DNA from 2 places in the Vogesella sp. EB genome. Region 2 is predicted to be linked to the other one. Evidence: riboswitches for the same ligand, from Rfam matches in the RefSeq annotation. Region 2 holds a riboswitch; the other holds the start of a gene.
What was found. Region 2 has a riboswitch for glycine ahead of gcvT (glycine cleavage system aminomethyltransferase GcvT). Riboswitches for the same ligand answer to the same signal wherever they lie in the genome.
Positions count from the first base shown of each region.

Region 1 (9,426 bases), on a different contig from region 2:
GATGGATTCCACCTCGCGCGCCACTTCCGCCATCGCGCGGTGCGAATCCAGCGAGTTGTCACGCGAACGCGACACCAGCACTTCGGTTTCGCCAACGTGGTCGGCAATGTGGTTGATGCTGACGGTGATCTGTTCGATGGTGGCGGCGGTCGAAGACAGTTCCGACGACTGCACGCGCGAATCCTGGGCGATCTGCTCCGCCACGCGGTTCAGGTCGGCGGCGTCGCGCGCCAGCGAATCGGATTCGTCGCGCACGGTGAGGAACATCTCGCGCAGCTTGGCCACGAACTGGTTGAAGGCTTCGGCAATCTGGCCGACTTCGTCACGGTTGCCGACCGGCAGCGTCTTGGTCAGGTCGCCGTGGCCGCTGGCCACTTCACGCATCGCATTGCGCAGCACCGACAGGCCGGACAGCATGCGCGCCACGCCAACGTAGGCGAAGATGCCGGACACCACCAGGCCGATCACCAGCAGGCCTACCATCACCATCAGCAGCTGCGTTACCGGAGCCATTGCGGCGGCCACCGGCACCATCACGCCGAGGAACCAGCCGGTCTTGCCCACCGGATACAGCGCGGTCAGGGTGGCGTCACCGTTGATCGACACGTCCACGATCTGGCCATCCTTGTTCACCGCGTTCATGTCGTAGCCGGCCACCACCTCGCCGATCTTTTTCAGGCCGGATTCTTTTTCCGGGTGCGCAATCACGGTGCCGTCGCCGGTCACCAGGAAGGCATAGCCGTCACCCGGCAGCTTGGCGGCAACCACTTCGTCCACCACGCGCTGCAGCGTCACGTCACCACCGGCCACGGCCACCAGCTGGCCGCCATCCTTGCGCGCCTGGGCGAAGGTGATGATCGGACGCTTGGTGGCAGCATCGATATAAGGTGGCGACGCGATCGGGCCGGTCGCATCCTTGGCCGCCAGATACCATGGCCGCCCGGTCGGGTCGTAGCCTTCCGGTACTTTCGGCGCACCGGTGAACTGGGTCATAGTCTTGTCCGGCTGACCGATGTACATGTCGTCAAAACCACCGGCATCGCGCGCCTGGTCCAGCACCGGCTGCAATTCGCCGGTACCGAAGCGCGGCAGCGCCGAGGCGACGATCTTCTGGCGGGTGGACACCCACTCTGCAACAAAGCTCGCCTTGCTGTTGGCGGCCTGATTGATTTCGTTACGGATAGCACTGGACAGGGCGTCGCTCATTTTCCAGTACGCGACGGCACAGAACATGACCGCGAGTACCGTCAGTACCAGCAGCACGAAGGCCATCAGGCGAGTACGCAATGACATCATGATGTGTATTCCCCACTGAATTTTGTAAGTTATGGTGCGGCATAGTACTACTAAGCCCACCTGTGGTTATTTGTTTATATTCACAAAGCCATTTCATGGCATTTCGTTAACAACGGAATTTTGTATTCTGCGCACAATCCTCATTATCTGGCATTTTTATATAACAATATCGAAACAATCTGGCAACAAACCGCCCTTGCCAATGTCAAAGATGGCGTTCGCCACCCAAGGCTGCCTGCAATACCAACATCGCATGTCGCACTTTTGCAGGTTGCCCCTCGCGCCGCGGTGTCACCATCCACAACGGCAATTCCGGCAGGCTCCACTCGCTCAGCACCGGCTGCAGCAGACCGGCGGCCAGTTCCTTGCGTACTTCCGGCTCCGGTTGCAAGGACAGACCCAGGCCTTCCAGCACGAAGGCCCGTGCCGACAGGATATTGTTGCTGCTGATACGGGGCGGCATCGATAAAGTCACCGTTTCTGCCCCGCGCGTCAACTGCAAGCGGCTCAGGCCTTCGTGCGCGGCCACCCCGACCCAGTCGTGCTGCAACAGCTCGGCCGGTGTTTGCGGCAGGCCATGCTTTGCAACATAGACCGGCGACGCACAAATGACAAAGTGCCAGTCGGCCAGATGGCGCGCCACCAGCGACGAATCCTTCAGCTTGCCGGCCCGGATCGCGAGATCAATCTGCAACTCCAGCAGGTCCACCATCTCGTCGTGAAAGAACAGCCGCAGGCTGAGGCCGGGGTTGGCCTCAAGCAAGGGCGCCAGCGCGCTGCTGAGCACGCCGCCGGCGAAGCCGCTGGGCGCGGAGATGCGCAGCTCGCCCACCGGCGCGTCGCGCAGCGCCGACAGCTGCTGCTCCGCCTGCCGCGCCGCCGCCAGCATCGCGGCGCAGCCCTGGTAGAACAGCTGCCCGGCCTCGGTCAGCGTCAGCTTGCGCGTGGTGCGCTGTAGCAAGGTGACGCCATGGCGTTGCTCCAGCCGCCGTAAATGCTGACTGACCGCCGACGGCGTGATGCCAAGGCTCTGCGCTGCCGCGTTCATCGAGCCTTTCTCGATCACCCGGGCAAACACCGCCATGCTGCGCAATTCGTCCATATTCATTATTTCAAATTAACAATTAATCAATTTTACGACGGATTATCGGAGTGTGAATCGGCAATTACACTGCCCTCATCAATCACCGCCCGTCAGCGGGCAGCTAGGAGCACTCATGAAAATCGCACTGATCGGCGCCAGCGGCTTTGTCGGCTCGGCCATCCTGAAAGAACTGCTGTCGCGCAATGTCGCGGTTACCGCCATCGCCAGCCGTCCCGAGCGCATCGGCGCTGCGGCCAACCTTGAGGTGGTGGCCGCCGATGCCTATGACGCCGACGCGGTGGCCCGTGCCGTGGCCGGCCACGACGTGGTGATCAGCGCCTTCAACCCCGGCTGGGACAAGGCCGACATCCGCGCGCTGTTCCTCGCCGGCCACCAGGCTATCGTCGCCGGGGTCAAGACCGCCGGTGTACCGCGCTTCATCGAGATCGGCGGTGCCGGCAGCCTGTTCGTCGCCCCCGGCGTGCAGCTGATCGACACCCCGCACTTCCCGGCGGAGTACAAGGAAGGTGCCGAGGGCGCGCGCCAGGCGCTGAACCTGCTGCAACAGGAAACGCAGCTGGACTGGGTGTTCGTGTCGCCACCGGCGCTGCTGTCGCCGGGCGTGCGCAGCGGCCAGTACCGTCTCGGCGGTAACGAGCTGCTGATGGCCGGCGAAGCACCGGCCGGCATCAGCGACGCCGACCTCGCCGTGGCGGTGGTGGACGAAGCGCTGCAGCCGCAACACCACCGTCAGCGCTTTACCGTCGCCAGCGTCTGATTCACGCCGCGATAGCGCACCTTATATAAGCATACGGTTTTGCAGTGCAAACCCTGCCGAACGCCCGATCCGACTGGATCGGCGCGTTTGCGGCGGGGTTTTTTGTTGCAACAGCACATTGAATACTGTCGTCGATGCGTTGACAGCCGCGCGCCGCTTCACTAGATTGCGACCAGCCAATCAAGCCGCTGCAGGAGAGACTGTCATTCGCTGACAGCGCCGAAGGGGAATCGCCCCGGAAACTCTCAGGCAAAAGAACTGCAGCGACGTCTGGCACTCTGGAGAGTAGATCAGCCGCAAGGCCGGATCTCGCCGAAGGAAGCATGGCCCGGTGAGTACACCGTGCGCCGCAATCTCTCAGGCAAAGGGACAGAGGGGGCATCGTCCGGCAGACGCCGGGCGGGCGCCATTGTCCTTTACGCCGCACATCCATGCGTCAACGCCCTGCCCGACCCTGCCGCCACTACCAGCGCGGTTGCGGCCAACCTTTGCCGTTCGCGCCAAGAAAAAGGAATGCACGATGTTTACCAAAGAGATGGAGATTGCCGGTTTCGACGACGCACTGTGGGCCGCGATGCAGGCCGAGGCACAACGCCAGGAAGACCACATCGAGCTGATCGCCTCCGAGAACTACACCAGTCCGCGCGTGATGCAGGCGCAAGGCAGCCAACTGACCAACAAATACGCCGAGGGCTATCCCGGCAAGCGCTACTACGGCGGCTGCGAGCACGTCGATGTCGCCGAGCAGCTGGCCATCGACCGCGCCAAGCAACTGTTCGGCGCCGACTACGCCAACGTGCAGCCGCACTCCGGCAGCCAGGCCAACGCCGCGGTGTACATGGCGCTGCTGCAGCCGGGCGACACCGTGCTGGGCATGAGTCTGGCGCACGGCGGCCACCTCACCCACGGTGCCAAGGTCAACTTCTCCGGCAAGATCTACAACGCGGTGCAGTACGGCATCAACGTGGACACCGGCGAGATCGACTACGACGAAGTGCAGCGTCTGGCCAGCGAACATAAGCCGAAGATGCTGGTCGCCGGCTTCTCCGCCTACTCGCTGGTGGTGGACTGGGCGCGCATGCGCGAGATCGCCGACAGCGTCGGCGCGTATTTCTTTGTCGACATGGCGCACGTCGCCGGCCTGGTGGCCGCCGGCCTGTACCCGAACCCGATTCCGTACGCACACGTGGTGACCACCACCACCCACAAGACACTGCGCGGCCCGCGCGGCGGCCTGATCCTGGCACAAGCCAATCCGGAGCTGGAAAAGAAACTGCAGTCGCTGGTGTTCCCCGGCATCCAGGGCGGCCCGCTGATGCACGTGATCGCCGCCAAGGCGGTAGCCTTCCTCGAGGCGTTGCAGCCGGAATTCGTCGACTACCAGAAACAGGTACTGGCCAACGCCCGCGCCATGGTGGCGGTGTTCCAGCAGCGCGGCTACACGGTGGTATCCGGCAAGACCGATGACCACCTGTTCCTGCTGAGCCTGATCGACAAGGGCCTCACCGGCAAGGCCGCCGACGCCGCGCTGGGTGCCGCCTGCATCACCGTCAACAAGAACGCGGTACCGAACGACCCGCAAAGCCCGTTCGTCACCAGCGGCATCCGCATCGGCAGCCCGGCCATCACCAGCCGCGGCTTCAAGGAAGCGGAAGCCGGCCAGGTGGCGCACTGGGTGTGTGACATCCTCGACGACATCGACAACGCCGATGTCGCCGCCCGCGTGAAACGCCAGGTGGCGGAGCTGTGCGCCGCCTTCCCGGTTTATCGCTAAGAACGTGGTGCACGATCTCGCGAGCTAGAGCGAGACAAGGCGAAAACGACTGAGGAAGCGGAGTTGACATCGGGTCAATGAGCATTCCGAAGCCGTTTTCAACGCGGTATCGCCGAAGCGCAGCAGATCGTGCACAGGTTCAAGCAGCAGCGGGCGCCGTCCAGCGGATGGCGCCCGACTATAATGAAAACTAGCCCTGCGCCGCAGGCACCACCTCAAGAGAAGCAACATGGCAATCAGTGTTTTTGATTTGTTCAAGATCGGCATCGGCCCGTCCAGCTCCCACACCGTCGGCCCGATGCGCGCGGCGCGGCAATTCGTCGCCCGGCTGGAAAAGGACGGCCTGCTGACACAGACCGCCGCGGTCAAGTCCGAAATGTTCGGTTCTCTCGGTGCCACCGGCAAAGGCCACGGCAGCGATGTGGCGGTGCTGCTCGGGCTGCAGGGCGAATACCCGGACCTGGTCGATACCGATGCCGTGGACGGCATGCTGGCCGCCATCCGCAACAACAAGCGCATCGCGCTGCTGGGCACGCACGAGATCGACTTCATCGAGTCCGAACACCTGATCCTGCACAAGCGCAAGGCGCTGCCCTATCACCCTAACGGCATGATCTTCGAGGCGTTTGCCGCCGACGGCAGCAGCCTGTCCAAGCGCGCCTACTACTCGGTCGGCGGCGGCTTCGTGGTCGACGAGGCGGCGATCGACGCCGGCTTCGTACCACCGGGCGTCACCGAGCTGAAGCACCCGTTCAAGAGCGGCGCCGAGCTGCTGGCGCTGTGCCAGCGCCACGGCAAGAGCATCAGCCAGATCATGCTGGAGAACGAGCTGGCGTGGCGCAGCGAGGAAGAAGTGCGCGCCGGCCTGCTCAACATCTGGCACGTGATGCAGGCCTGCGTGAAGCGCGGCTGCGAGCGCGAAGGCATCCTGCCAGGCGGCATGAAGGTCAAGCGTCGCGCCGCCGACATGCACCGCAAGCTGCTGTCGTCGCCGGAAGCGGCGCTGCGCGACCCGCTGACGGTGCTGGACTGGGTCAACCTGTACGCGCTGGCGGTGAACGAGGAAAACGCCGCCGGTGGCCGCGTGGTGACCGCGCCGACCAACGGTGCCGCCGGCATCATCCCGGCGGTACTGCACTACTACGCGCGCTTCATCCCCGGCGCCAGCGACGACGGCATCGTGCGCTTTTTGCTGACTGCTGGCGCCATCGGCATCCTGTTCAAGCTCAACGCCTCCATTTCCGGTGCCGAAGTCGGCTGCCAGGGCGAAGTCGGCTCCGCCTGTTCGATGGCGGCCGGCGGCCTGGCCGAAGTGCTGGGCGGCACGCCGGAGCAGGTGGAAAACGCCGCCGAGATCGGCATGGAACACAATCTGGGCCTGACCTGCGACCCGGTCGGCGGCCTGGTACAGGTGCCGTGCATCGAGCGCAACGCGATGGCGTCGATCAAGGCCATCAACGCGGCGCGGATGTCGCTGCGCGGCGACGGCCAGCACTTCGTGTCGCTGGACCGCGTGATCAAGACCATGCGCGACACCGGCCGCGACATGAGCACCAAGTACAAGGAAACCGCTCGCGGCGGGCTGGCGATCAACGTGATCGAGGTGCCGGTCAACATCGTCGAGTGCTGAGCCCGCCTGTCAAAAAATCTGCGGCCAACCTTGTGCAAGGTTGGCCGCAACGACAAAGCCCGCCTTGACGGCGGGCTTTTTGCATCGTCAACGTCCGGCGTTACAGGAAGCGCGCCGGCGCGTACGGCGCCGGGTCGGTGAACGGCGCTTCGCCGCAGATCACCTGCGCCAGCAGTTGGCCGCATACCGGCCCCAGCGTCAGGCCGTGGTGGGCGTGGCCGAAGTTGAACCACAAGCCCTTGTGGCGCGGCGCGGCGCCCAGCGCCGGGCGCATGTCCGGCAGGCACGGCCGGCTGCCCAGCCACGGCGTGGCATCCAGCCGCTCACCGAGCGGGAACAGCCCGCGCGCCAGCGCCTCGGCCTGCTCCAGCTGCGCGTAGTTGGGCGCGGCGTCGCGGCGCGCCAGCTCCACGCCGGTGGCGATGCGCAGGCCGCGCTGCATCGGCGACACCACGAAGCCGCCTTCCACGTCGGCCACGGTGTAGCTCAGCCCCGGCCCCAGCGGCTGGTAGTGCATGTGGTAGCCGCGCTTGGTCTGCAGCGGAATGCGGTAGCCCAGCGGCTGGAAAATGTCATCGGACCACGGCCCCATGGCGACGACGACCTGCGCCGCGCGCAGCGTGCCGCCACTGGTGGCCACCTGCCAGCCGCTGCCGTCCGGCGTCAGCGACGTGGCGGCCTGTTGCAGCACGGTGCCGCCCAGGCTTTCGAAATAGGCGGCATAGCCGCGGGTCAGCGCACCCGGATCGCTGATACGCTGCGGGTCGCGCCAGTGCACCGCGCCGGCAAAGCCTTCGCCCAACCCCGGCTCGGCGGCGCGCAGCTGCGCCGCGTCCAGTATCTGCAGTTGCAGGCCGTGTTCGGCGGCGATGCGGCGCGCGTTGGCGGCCTCGGCGGCAAAGCCGGCCTCGCTGCGGTAGGCCTCGTACAGGCCATCGTCGCTGCACAACTCCCGCATATTGGCCGCGGCGATCAGCGTGGCGTGTTCGTCCAGGCTGCGGCTGATCAGCGGCAGCATATCGCGCGCGGCGGCGGCGAGGCGATGCGGCGCGGAGGCACGGAAGTAGCGCCACAGCCACGGCGTGCTCTGCAGCAGGCTGGACGGCTGGTAGCGCACGTCGGTGGAGCGGTTGCGGCCGATGCGCAGCACGCTGGCCAGGTCACGCGGGAAGCCATACGGCACCACGGCGGCGCGTTCCAGCAAGCCGGCGTTGCCGTGGCTGGTTTCCTCGCCGGGGGCGCGGCGGTCCAGCAGCGCCACGCGCAGGCCGCGTTGTTGCAGGGCGATGGCGCTGGAGACGCCGATCATGCCGGCGCCGAGGACAATGATGTCGAAATCCATGTTTTGCTTCTTTCAGATGCAGTTGCCATGGGCGCTGCGGCCAGCGGCCATGGCAACGGGATCTGCAAGGTTGGCCGCAGCCTGCGGCCAACCTTGCACGCCGCTTACTTGGCGATGATGTCGCGGTGGAAGTACTTGTGCGACAGCTTGCTGAGGGTGCCGTCCTGCTTCAGGCTGGCAATCGCCTTGTCCAGCTCGGCCTTGCGCGGGTCGCCCTTGCGCACGCCCATGCCGGTGCCCTCGCCGAGGGTGGCGAAATCGCTGAGCACGCCGCCGGCAAAGTCAAAGTCCTTGCCCTGCGGCTTGCTGAGGAAGCCTTCCATCGCAGTCTGCGCTTCCTGCACCCCGGCATCCAGACGACCGGCGGCCAGATCAAGGAAAATCTGCGCCTGGTCGCGGTAGGCCACCACCTTCACACCGTGTTTCTCCCAATGCTTGCGCACGAAGTCTTCCTGGGTGGCGCCCTGCAGCACGCCGACGGTCTTGCCTTTCAGGCTAGCCACGGTCGGCGTCAGCTTGCTGTCGCGACGCGCCACCATCTGGATCGGCACGATGTAGATCGGGGCGGTGAAGTCGATCGACTCGCGGCGCTTGGCGGTGATGTTCATCGCCGAGTTGATGGCGTCGAATTTCTTCGCCTTCAGGCCGGGGATCAGGCCCTCGAACGAGGTTTCCACCCAGCTGCACTTGGCGGCCATGCGCTCGCAGATCGCCTTGCCGACATCGATATCGAAGCCGACCAGCTGGCCGTCGGCCTGCTTGCTCTCGAACGGCGGGTAGAACGGCTCCAGCCCCATGCGCAGCGGCGCACCCTGCGCCATGGCGGTACCGGCGAGGCAGGCCAGCAGGGGGAAAACGGCATTGCGAACGCGTTTGCTGATCATGAAATGTCTCCTTTGTTCCTGTAGCGGGTAACGTCCCGTCCCGTTGCGCCTGGCCAGGCCATGGCGCCTGCGTGGTTTGGCAGCCGGCGGGGCTGCGTTCACGTCTTGCTTTGGCTCGGCCACAAGATAGACATTTTTTCCACTTTGGACAATTAATTTATAAAAAATCTGGGCGCCACCCGCCAGACACGGCAATCAAAGCCGATCTATTCATGACAAAGCCATGTCGCAAATTGCAACTTATCACTTAAATAACAATAACTTGCCGTCAAATCAACATCAAAAAACGTACGCAGAACTCTGTGGAATTGGTAATCGCACAATTTGTAGACTTTTTTTCCACAATGGAATTTAATACAACAAACAAGCCTGCCCGCCACGGCCTACCGCCCGGCAGCGCCCGACCACACCAATACGAGAGTCCAGCATGAACCACATCGACCACCACGCCGCCCCCCTGCTCCTCAACCAGCAACAGGTACGCGACTACCTGTCGGCGCTGCCGGTGCGCGCCGCGCTGAGCGCGCTGTTCCAGGCACTGGCGAACGAACGCGCGGTGCAGCCGGCGCAGACGCTGACCCTGTTCCCGCAAGGCGCCGGCGATGTCATCACCTATCAGGGCGTGCTGGCCGATGCCG
Region 1 is NZ_LFDT01000004.1:107,346-116,771, reverse strand. It holds gene ACG97_RS04080 (methyl-accepting chemotaxis protein) at 1-1,296, opposite strand, end outside; gene ACG97_RS04075 (LysR family transcriptional regulator) at 1,502-2,398, opposite strand; gene ACG97_RS04070 (NAD(P)-dependent oxidoreductase) at 2,514-3,158, shown strand; glycine riboswitch at 3,340-3,429, shown strand; gene glyA (serine hydroxymethyltransferase) at 3,679-4,932, shown strand; gene ACG97_RS04060 (L-serine ammonia-lyase) at 5,162-6,562, shown strand; gene ACG97_RS04055 (FAD-binding oxidoreductase) at 6,663-7,904, opposite strand; gene ACG97_RS04050 (ABC transporter substrate-binding protein) at 8,009-8,788, opposite strand; gene ACG97_RS04045 (ornithine cyclodeaminase family protein) at 9,216-9,426, shown strand, end outside.
Region 1: it holds a riboswitch for glycine, as region 2 does, so the genes downstream of both, glyA (serine hydroxymethyltransferase) here and gcvT (glycine cleavage system aminomethyltransferase GcvT) in region 2, are expected to answer to the same signal.

Region 2 (9,426 bases):
GCTACAGTCGTGCAGCGCGGCCGGAGCAGTCGTCGCCGATGTTCGACGAATTCGTGCAGTTGCTGGGCGCGGCGCTGGGCAAGCCGGTGCCGACCGGAGTGTTCGGCGCCGACATGCAGGTGGCGCTGGTCAACGACGGCCCGGTCACCATCTGGCTGGACAGCAAGGCGCCGGAATGAGCGCTTTCCCCGCGCTGCAGAGCGCACGGCTGACGTTGCGCGAATTCCGGCCGCAGGATGCACCGGCACTGTTTGATATCTACCGCGATGCCGTGTCCATGCAATGGTTTGGCTCCGAGCCGCTGCAGACGCTGGCACAGGCCGAGGCGCAGGTGGCGGTCTTTATCGGCTGGCAGCAGCTGCCCAATCCGTGGCTGCGCTGGGCTGTCGAATCGCGGGCCGATCAGCAACTGGCGGGTAGCTGCGGCCTGTTCAAGTGGAATCGTGGCTGGCGCAGTTGCACGCTCGGTTACGAGCTGGCACCGGCTTATCGCGGGCAGGGCATGATGCGCGAGGCGTTGCAGCTGGCGCTGGACTGGGGCTTTGCGAACATGGCGCTTAACCGTATCGAGGCCCAGGTCCACCCGGACAATCTGCCGTCCATCCGCCTGCTGCAGGGCTTGGGCTTTGTGCAGGAAGGGCGTTTGCGCGAGGCCGGATTCTGGCTCGGCCAATATCATGACCTGCTGGCGTTTTCCTTGCTGCGGCAGGATTGGGTGCAGCCGTCCTGAACGAAGCGCGGCCAGGTTTGGCCGCGAAATTTTTAATCACGGAAAACCGATAATGACAACACAGATTCCGGCCTTGCTGATCATCGACATGCAGCAGGCGATGGCGCTGCCGCAGGCCGGCGAGCGCAACAACCCGCTGGCGGAGGCTAATATCGCGCGCCTGCTCGCCGCCTGGCGCGCCGGCGGTCACCCGGTGATCCACGTACGCCACATGTCGCGCACGCCGGGCTCGCTGTTCTGGCCCGGCCAGAGCGCCGCCGCGTTCCAGCCGGCTTTCCAGCCGCTGGACAGCGAGATGGTGTTCGAGAAGAACGTGCCCGATGCCTTCACCCACAGCGCGCTGGAGCGCGGGCTGCACGTGCGCGGGATTCGCCGTCTGCTGCTGGTTGGCGTCAGCACCAACAACTCGGTGGAATCTACCGCGCGCAGCGCCGGCAATCTCGGCTTCGACACGCTGGTGGTCAGCGACGCCACCTTCGCCTTCGCCAAGGCTGACTACCACGGCAGGCCGCGCAGCGCGGACGAGGTGCACGCGATGGCGCTGGCGAATCTGGATGGCGAGTATGCGCGGGTGCTGACGACCGAGCAGGCGCTGGCCTTGCTGGCGGCGGACTAAGAGCCGCTAACAAACCCCCTGATCCTGCGTTGCGCCTCCTTGCCGTACGACTTGTACTGTCTGCGTCGGCGCGCCTTGGCTCAGGTGCTCTGCGAGGTTTTGTTAGCGGTTCTAACTACGGTCGCCGCTCAGTCCTGCCGCTGCGCTGCCAGCCAGTGTTCGATGGCGTGGCAGGCCGGGCTCAGGATGTCGTCGTGGTCGGCGGCCAGGTTCAGGTTGTCTGCCGCCATGCTGCGCAGCCAGGTGATCTGGCGCTTGGCCAGCTGGCGGGTGGCGGCGATGCCGCGCTCGACGAATTCGGCGTGGCCGTACAGGCCGTCCTGGTATTCCCACGCCTGGCGGTAGCCGACGCAGCGCATCGACGGCAGCTCCAGCGACAGCTGCGGCCAACGTTCGCGGATGCGGCTGACCTCGTCGAGGAAACCCTGCTCCAGCATGATGTGGAAGCGTAGCGCGATGCGCTGGTGCAGCCAGCTGCGTTCGTCCGGATTCAGTGCCAGCCGCAGCAGGTTGCCGCGCGCGGCGTCGTCGCGGCCGCGTGCCAGCAGCGCCGACATGGTCTCGCCGCTGAGCAGGCAGATTTCCAGCGCGCGCTGGATGCGTTGCGAGTCATTGGGGGCGAGGCGGGCGGCGGTGACGGCGTCGAGGGTAGCGAGACGCGCGTGCATGGCCGGCCAGCCGAGGCGGGCGGCGTCGGCTTCCAGCTGCTGGCGCAGCGCCGGATCGGCCTGCGGCAGGTCGGACAGGCCGTCGGTCAGCGCCTTGAAATACAGCATGGTGCCGCCGACCAGCAGCGGCAGCTTGCCGCGGGCGTTGATGTCGGCGATCAGGCGGTTGGCGTCGGCGTGAAACTGCGCCGCGGAGTAGGCGTCCGTGGGGTCGATGATGTCGATCAGGTGGTGCGGGCACTGCGCCATCTCCGCCGCCGTCGGTTTGGCGGTGCCGATGTCCATGTCGCGGTAGACCAGCGCGGAATCGACGCTGATGATTTCGACCGGGAAACGCTCGGCCAGCGCCAGCGCGAGGCCGGTCTTGCCGGAGGCGGTGGGGCCCATCAACAGGATGGCGGCAGGATGATCGGACATGGCGGTGTCAGGTTAAGGAAATGGCCGGCCATTGTCGCATGGCGCGGCCGGCTGCGGCCAACGTTGGCCGCAGCGGCGACTCACCGGCGTGCTGCCGTTCAGCGTTCCAGCAGGTGGCGCTTGTCCTTCACCGGCAGCCAGTCGGCGTGGTCGGGCAGCGCGTCGATCTTGGCGGACAGCACCGGCCACAGCGGCGTCAGCTCGGCGTTGATGGCGATGAAGTCCTGCTGGTCGGACGGTAGGTCTTCCTCGGCGAAGATCGCCTCTGCCGGGCACTCTGCCACGCACAGCGTGCAGTCGATGCACTCGTCGGGGTCGATCACCAGGAAGTTGGGGCCGGCGTGGAAGCAGTCCACCGGACAGACATCGACGCAGTCGGTGTATTTACATTTGATGCAGGCTTCGGTTACAACGTGCGTCATCTGGGCGCGCTCCTTTTAATGGATGTGGGTGTCCGGGGTAATGCTTGAGTCGTTTAGTCAACATTTTAGTCGTCTCTCCCTATTTTCGCTGCTCCTGCCATGTCCGTCACTGCTCCCGTTCCCGTTTTGCCCTATCGCGGCCGCTTTGCGCCCAGCCCCACCGGCCTCTTGCACGCCGGCTCGCTGACCACCGCAGTCGGCAGTTATCTGGAGGCCAAGCGCCACGGCGGCGAGTGGTGGCTGCGCATGGAGGACCTCGACCCGCCGCGCGAGATGCCCGGCGCCGCCGACGCCATCCTGCGTACGCTGCAGGCCTTCGGCTTCGAGTGGGACGGCGAGCTGGTGTACCAGCACGACCGCCACGAGCGGTATCGCGCGGCGCTGGCGCAGCTGGTGGCGCAGGGTGACGCCTATGGCTGCGCCTGCACGCGCAAGGAGATCGCCGCCGCCGGCCGTCACGGCGCCGACGGCATGGTCTATCCCGGCACCTGCCGTCACGGCGTGGCGCCGGGGCGCAGCGCGCGCGCGTGGCGGCTGCGGGTGGACGACAGCCTGACCGTGTTTCACGACCGCTTGCAGGGCGAGTACGGCCAGCATCTGCAAAGCGAGATCGGCGATTTCGTGCTGCTGCGCGCCGACGGCTTCTGGGCCTACCAGCTGGCGGTGGTGGTGGACGACATCGCGCAGGGCATGACCGACATCGTGCGCGGGGCCGACCTGCTGGTGTCCACGCCGCGCCAGCTGTGGCTGCGGCAGAAGCTGGGCGGGCCGGCGGTGACGCACTGCCACCTGCCGCTGATGGTCAACGCCGCCGGCGAGAAGCTGTCGAAACAGACGCTGGCGCCGGCGATCGACGCCAGGTCGGCCGCCGCCGGGCTGCGGCAGGCGCTGACGCGGCTGGGGCATGCGCCGCCAGCGGAGGCGGGCGACGTGGCCGAGCTGTGGCAGTGGGCGCGCGGCCACTGGCAGCTGGCGCGGGTGCCGGCGGGACCTATCGTCATTGCATAGTGAACTTGGTATACAATCGCCACCCTTTCGCCAGACGGGCCTCTTTCGAGGCCCGTTTGTCATGACAGAGCAACCGGAACAGGTTGCCAGGGTGCCGCTGCCAGGCGGCGGCACGCAGACAGAGCAAAGCGGCCGCGCCGCCCATTCAGGACCCTCGAATAATCATGCAGGATTTCATCGCTTGCACGGCCGCCGCGCCGTGCCCGTTTTCCCGTTTATCGCAGCGTTCTTCCGCAAGGAGGGCTGCATGAGTCACGCTCCGCAAACCGCCGCCAAAGGCAAACTCGGCATCTGGATGTGCACCGCGCTGGTGGTGGGCAACATGATCGGCTCCGGTGTGTTCCTGCTGCCGGCGTCGCTGGCGCAGTACGGCGGCGCCTCGCTGATCGGCTGGGTGATCACCTCGCTGGGCGCGATCTGCCTCGCGCTGGTGTTCGCGCGGCTGGCGACGCTGCTGCCGCACAAGGCCGGCGGCCCGTATGCCTACATCCACGAAGGCTTCGGCGATTTCGCCGGCTTCCTCATCGCCTGGGGCTACTGGATCGCGCTGTGGGCCGGCAATGCCGCGCTGACCGTGGCCGGCGTCAGCTATCTGGGGGTGTTCTTCCCGCAGCTGAACGACAGCAACCTCGCCGCCGGCGCCACCGCCATCGGCCTGATCTGGCTGGTGACGTGGATCAACAGTCGCGGCGCGCAAAGCTCCGGCCGGGTGGCGATCGTCACCACCCTGATCAAGCTGCTGCCGCTGGCCGGGGTCACCGTCGCCGGCCTGCTGTACCTCAACCCCGATTTTGTCGTGTTCAACCCGCAGCACAAGCCGCTGTCGGAGGCGATCCCGGCGACCATGGCGCTGACGCTGTGGGCCTTCCTCGGGCTGGAGTCGGCGTCGGTGCCGGCCGGTGACGTCGAGCGGCCGGAGCGCACCATCCCGCGCGCCACGGTGCTGGGCACGCTGCTTGCCGCCGCGCTGTACATCGCCAGCACTGTCGCGTTGCAGGGGCTGATGCCGGCGGCGACGTTGGCCGCATCGGCGGCACCGTTTGCCGATGCCGCGCGCAGCCTGTGGGGCGATTGGGCGTACTACGCCGTCGGCCTCGGTGCGGTGATTTCCTGCTTTGGCGCGCTCAACGGCTGGTGCCTGATGCAGGGCCACATCCCGGCCGCCGCCGCGCGCGACAAGCTGTTCCCGGCCTTCTTCAAGCGCGAGAACGCGGCCGGCGTGCCCATCGTCGGCCTGCTGCTGTCCACGCTGCTGGTCACCATCCTGCTGGCGTGCAAGTACGCCGGCGGCGACAGCGGGGTGCAGATCTTCGAGTTCGTGATTTTGCTGGCCACCGCCACCACCTTGCTGCCGTACGCGTTCTGCGCGATGGCGCTGTTGGCGGTGATGCTGCAGCGCCAACGCCAGTTCCATCCCCGCGACTGGCTGGCGCCGCTGGCGTTCTCCGGCGGCGGCTTCGTGTTCGCGCTGTGGACCATTTTTGGCTCCGGTGCCGAGGTGGTGATGTGGGGCGTGCTGTTGCTGCTGGCCGGGCTGCCGGTGTATTTGTGGCAACTGCGTGAAAATATCGTAAAAGCATAAAACGCCGCTAAAAGGTTGGCCGCAAAGCCCTTCCGGCGTTGCGGCCAACCTTCTTTGCGCCAAGTGTCTGATCCTGTTGCAAAACCCGACTTGCCAAGCGCCATGGCTGCGCTGATAATGCGCCCATTCCGCAGGAGAGAGCCGCGCCGGACCAAACCGGACGCCGCCGCCGAAGGCGCAAGTGCACCCGCAATCGCTCAGGCAAAAGGACTGCAAGAATCGGGCCGTAACCGGCCCGCAGAATCTGGAGAGCGGCGCGTACAGCGCCCACCGAAGGGGCTAACGGCGCAATGCCGGAAAATCTCAGGTGCAGGGACAGAGGGGTGTGAGGTAGGGACAAATCTCACTCCTAAGGACTTGCAATGACGGCCCCGAAACGTACCCCTTTATTTGATGCCCACGTCGCTTCCGGCGCGAAGATGGTTGATTTCGCCGGCTGGGAAATGCCGATCCACTACGGCTCGCAGCTGAAAGAGCACGAGATCGTGCGTAGTGACGCCGGCATGTTCGACGTGTCGCACATGACCGTGGTCGATATCAGTGGCAGCGACGCCAAGGTCTGGCTGCAAAAGCTGATCGCCAACGACGTGGCCAAGCTCGGCTTCGAAGGCAAGGCGCTGTACTCCGGCATGCTCAACGACGATGGCGGCGTGGTCGACGACCTGATCGTGTACCTGACCGCCACCGGCTACCGCATGGTGATCAATGCCGGCACCACCGAAAAAGACCTGGCGTGGATGGACAAGCAGTCCGCCGGTTTCGACGTGCAGCTGCAAGTGCGCCGCGACCTGGCCATGCTGGCCGTGCAAGGCCCGACCGCGATTGCCAAGGTGTGCAGCGTGAAGCCAGCCCTGGCCGAGCAGATCCAGGCACTGAAAGTGTTCCAGGGTCTGCCGTCCGGCGACTGGTTCTACGCCCGCACCGGCTACACCGGTGAAGACGGCCTCGAAATCATGATCCCGGCCGATCAGGCCATCACCTTCTTCAACGAACTGAAAGCCGCCGGCGTGGCGCCGATCGGTCTGGGCGCGCGCGACACCCTGCGTCTGGAAGCCGGCATGAACCTGTACGGCCACGACATGGACGAAACCGTGTCGCCGCTGCAGGCCGGCATGGGCTGGACCATCGCCTGGAACCCGGAAGAGCGCGACTTCATCGGCCGCAAGGCACTGGCCGCGCAAAAAGCCGCCGGCGTCCCGATGAAGCAGGTCGGTCTGGTGCTGGAAGGCCGCGGCGTGCTGCGCGAAGGCCAGAAGGTCGTGGTCGACGGTGCCGAAGGCATCATCACCAGCGGCACCTTCTCGCCGACCCTGAAACACTCCATCGCCATCGCCCGCGTCCCGGCTGCCACCGGCGCCACCGCCCAGGTTGACCTGCGCGGCACGCTGACCGACGTGCGTGTGGTGAAAATGCCGTTCGTGCGCAACGGCAAGAAAGTTTTTGAATAAGCTGGTGTATAACGACGGGGCGAGCCGAGGCAGTCCCGATCCACACCATGACAACGCATTTTTCTGGAGAGAAACCATGAGCAACATTCCTGCCGAACTGAAATACGTATCCAGCCACGAATGGCTGCGCCTGGAAGCCGACGGCTCCGTAACCGTAGGCATCACCGAGCACGCACAAGAGCTGCTGGGTGACATCGTATTTGTCGAGCTGCCAGCCGTTGGCGCCAACCTGGCGGCCGACGAGCAAGCCGGTGTGGTGGAATCGGTGAAGGCCGCTTCCGACGTGTACGCGCCGATCGCCGGTGAAATCCTGGAAGTGAACGCCGAACTGGAAGCCAACCCGGAGCTGGCCAACAGCGAGCCGTACGCCGCTGGCTGGTTCTTCAAGATCAAGCCGGCCAACGCCGCTGATCTGGACGGCCTGCTGGACGCAGCGACTTACGCTGCCGAAATCGGCGCCTGATGAACGAGCCCTGCTGTCGTCAGACAGTAGGGCTTTTTGTTTTTTAGCCACGGACCACACGGAAACACACGTCCCACCGGCAGCCTGCCTGCCCCGTGTCCTTCCGTGTGTTTCGTGGCTTATTTAGCAAACGGAATCGAAGACATGTCGCTCTCGCAACTCTTCAATCATCAAGAATTCATCGCCCGCCACATCGGCCCGTGCGAATCCGAAAAAGCCGACATGCTGGCCGCCATCGGCGTCAGCTCCGTCGAAGACCTGGTGGCACAGACCGTGCCGGCCGGCATCCGCTTCAACCGCGCGCTGGACCTGCCGCCGGCGATGCGTGAAGCCGACGCACTGGCGGCACTGAAAACCGTCGCCAGCAAGAACATCGTCAACAAGTCCTTCATCGGTCTGGGTTACTACCCGGTACAGGTGCCAGGCGTGATCCTGCGCAACGTGCTGGAAAACCCGGGCTGGTACACCGCCTACACCCCGTACCAGGCCGAAATCGCCCAGGGCCGCCTGGAAGCGCTGCTCAACTTCCAGCAGATGGTGATCGACCTGACCGGTCTGGAACTGGCCAACGCCTCGCTGCTGGACGAAGCCACCGCCGCCGCCGAAGCGATGACGCTGGCGCGCCGTGTGTCGAAAGTGAAGTCCGAACAGTTCTTCGTCGATAGCCGCGTGCTGCCGCAGACGCTGGACGTGCTGAAGACCCGCGCCGAATACTTCGGCTTCGAGCTGGTGCTGGGCCATCCGGAAGAAGCCGGCAACGGCGACTACTTCGGCGCGCTGTTCCAGTACCCGGGCGAATCCGGTGAACTGCTGGACCTGACCCCGTACATCGCTGCGGCAAAAGCCCGTGGCGCGGTGGCCATCGTGGCTGCCGACGTGATGGCGCTGGTGGCACTGAAATCGCCGGCCGAAATGGGCGCCGACGTGGCGGTGGGCAACACCCAGCGCTTCGGCGTGCCGATGGGCTTCGGCGGCCCGCACGCTGCCTACTTCGCCTTCCGCGACGACATGAAGCGTTCCGCGGCCGGCCGCATCATCGGCGTGTCCATCGATGCCAAGGGCAAGACCGCGCTGCGCATGGCGCTGCAGACCCGCGAGCAGCACATCCGCCGCGAAAAAGCCAACTCCAACATCTGCACCAGTCAGGTTTTGTTGGCCAATATGGCCGGCATGTACGCGGTGTACCACGGTCCGGAAGGCGTCAAGCGCATCGCCACCCGCATCCACCGTCTGGCGGCGATCTTCGCCCACGCGGTGAAGGCCGCCGGCGGCAAGCTGGTATTCGACCGCTTCTACGACACGGTACAGGTTGAGCTGGGCGATCGTGCGGCCAACGTTTACGCCGCGGCTCTGGCCGCCGGCATCAACCTGCGCGATGCCGGCAACGGCGTGCTGGGCGTGGCCTTCCACGAAGCCGCCACCGAGGCGGATCTGGCGCAACTGATCGAGCTGTTCACCGGCAAGGCCGCCGACATCGCCGCGTTGGATGCGGCTGCTGCCGACGCCATTCCGGCCGCGCTGAAGCGCGAATCGGCGATCCTGTCGCACCCGGTGTTCAACGAGCACCACAGCGAGCACGAGATGCTGCGCTACCTGAAGAAGCTGGAAAACCGCGACCTGGCGATGAATCACTCGATGATTTCGCTGGGCAGCTGCACCATGAAGCTGAACGCTACCAGCGAGATGATCCCGGTGACCTGGCCGGAATTCGCCAACATGCACCCGTTCGCCCCGCGCGACCAGGCCGTTGGCTACCTGGAAATGATCGAAGGCCTGCAACAGCAGCTGCTGGCGATCACCGGTTTCGACGCGATCTCGATGCAGCCGAACTCCGGCGCGCAGGGTGAATACGCCGGCCTGCTGGCGATCCGCCGCTACCACGCCAGCCGTGGCGAAGCGCACCGCAGCGTGTGCCTGATCCCGCAATCGGCGCACGGTACCAACCCGGCCACCGCGCAGATGCTGGGCATGCAGGTGGTGGTGGTGAAGACCGACGACAACGGCAACGTGGACATGGCCGACCTCAAGGCCCGCGTCGAGCAGCATGCGGCCAACCTTGGCGCGCTGATGAT
Region 2 is NZ_LFDT01000014.1:42,913-52,338, reverse strand. It holds gene dtd (D-aminoacyl-tRNA deacylase) at 1-179, shown strand, start outside; gene ACG97_RS09935 (GNAT family N-acetyltransferase) at 176-730, shown strand; gene ACG97_RS09930 (cysteine hydrolase family protein) at 783-1,346, shown strand; gene miaA (tRNA (adenosine(37)-N6)-dimethylallyltransferase MiaA) at 1,475-2,431, opposite strand; gene fdxA (ferredoxin FdxA) at 2,530-2,853, opposite strand; gene gluQRS (tRNA glutamyl-Q(34) synthetase GluQRS) at 2,953-3,861, shown strand; gene ACG97_RS09910 (amino acid permease) at 4,109-5,443, shown strand; glycine riboswitch at 5,565-5,666, shown strand; glycine riboswitch at 5,678-5,772, shown strand; gene gcvT (glycine cleavage system aminomethyltransferase GcvT) at 5,806-6,891, shown strand; gene gcvH (glycine cleavage system protein GcvH) at 6,968-7,354, shown strand; gene gcvP (aminomethyl-transferring glycine dehydrogenase) at 7,499-9,426, shown strand, end outside.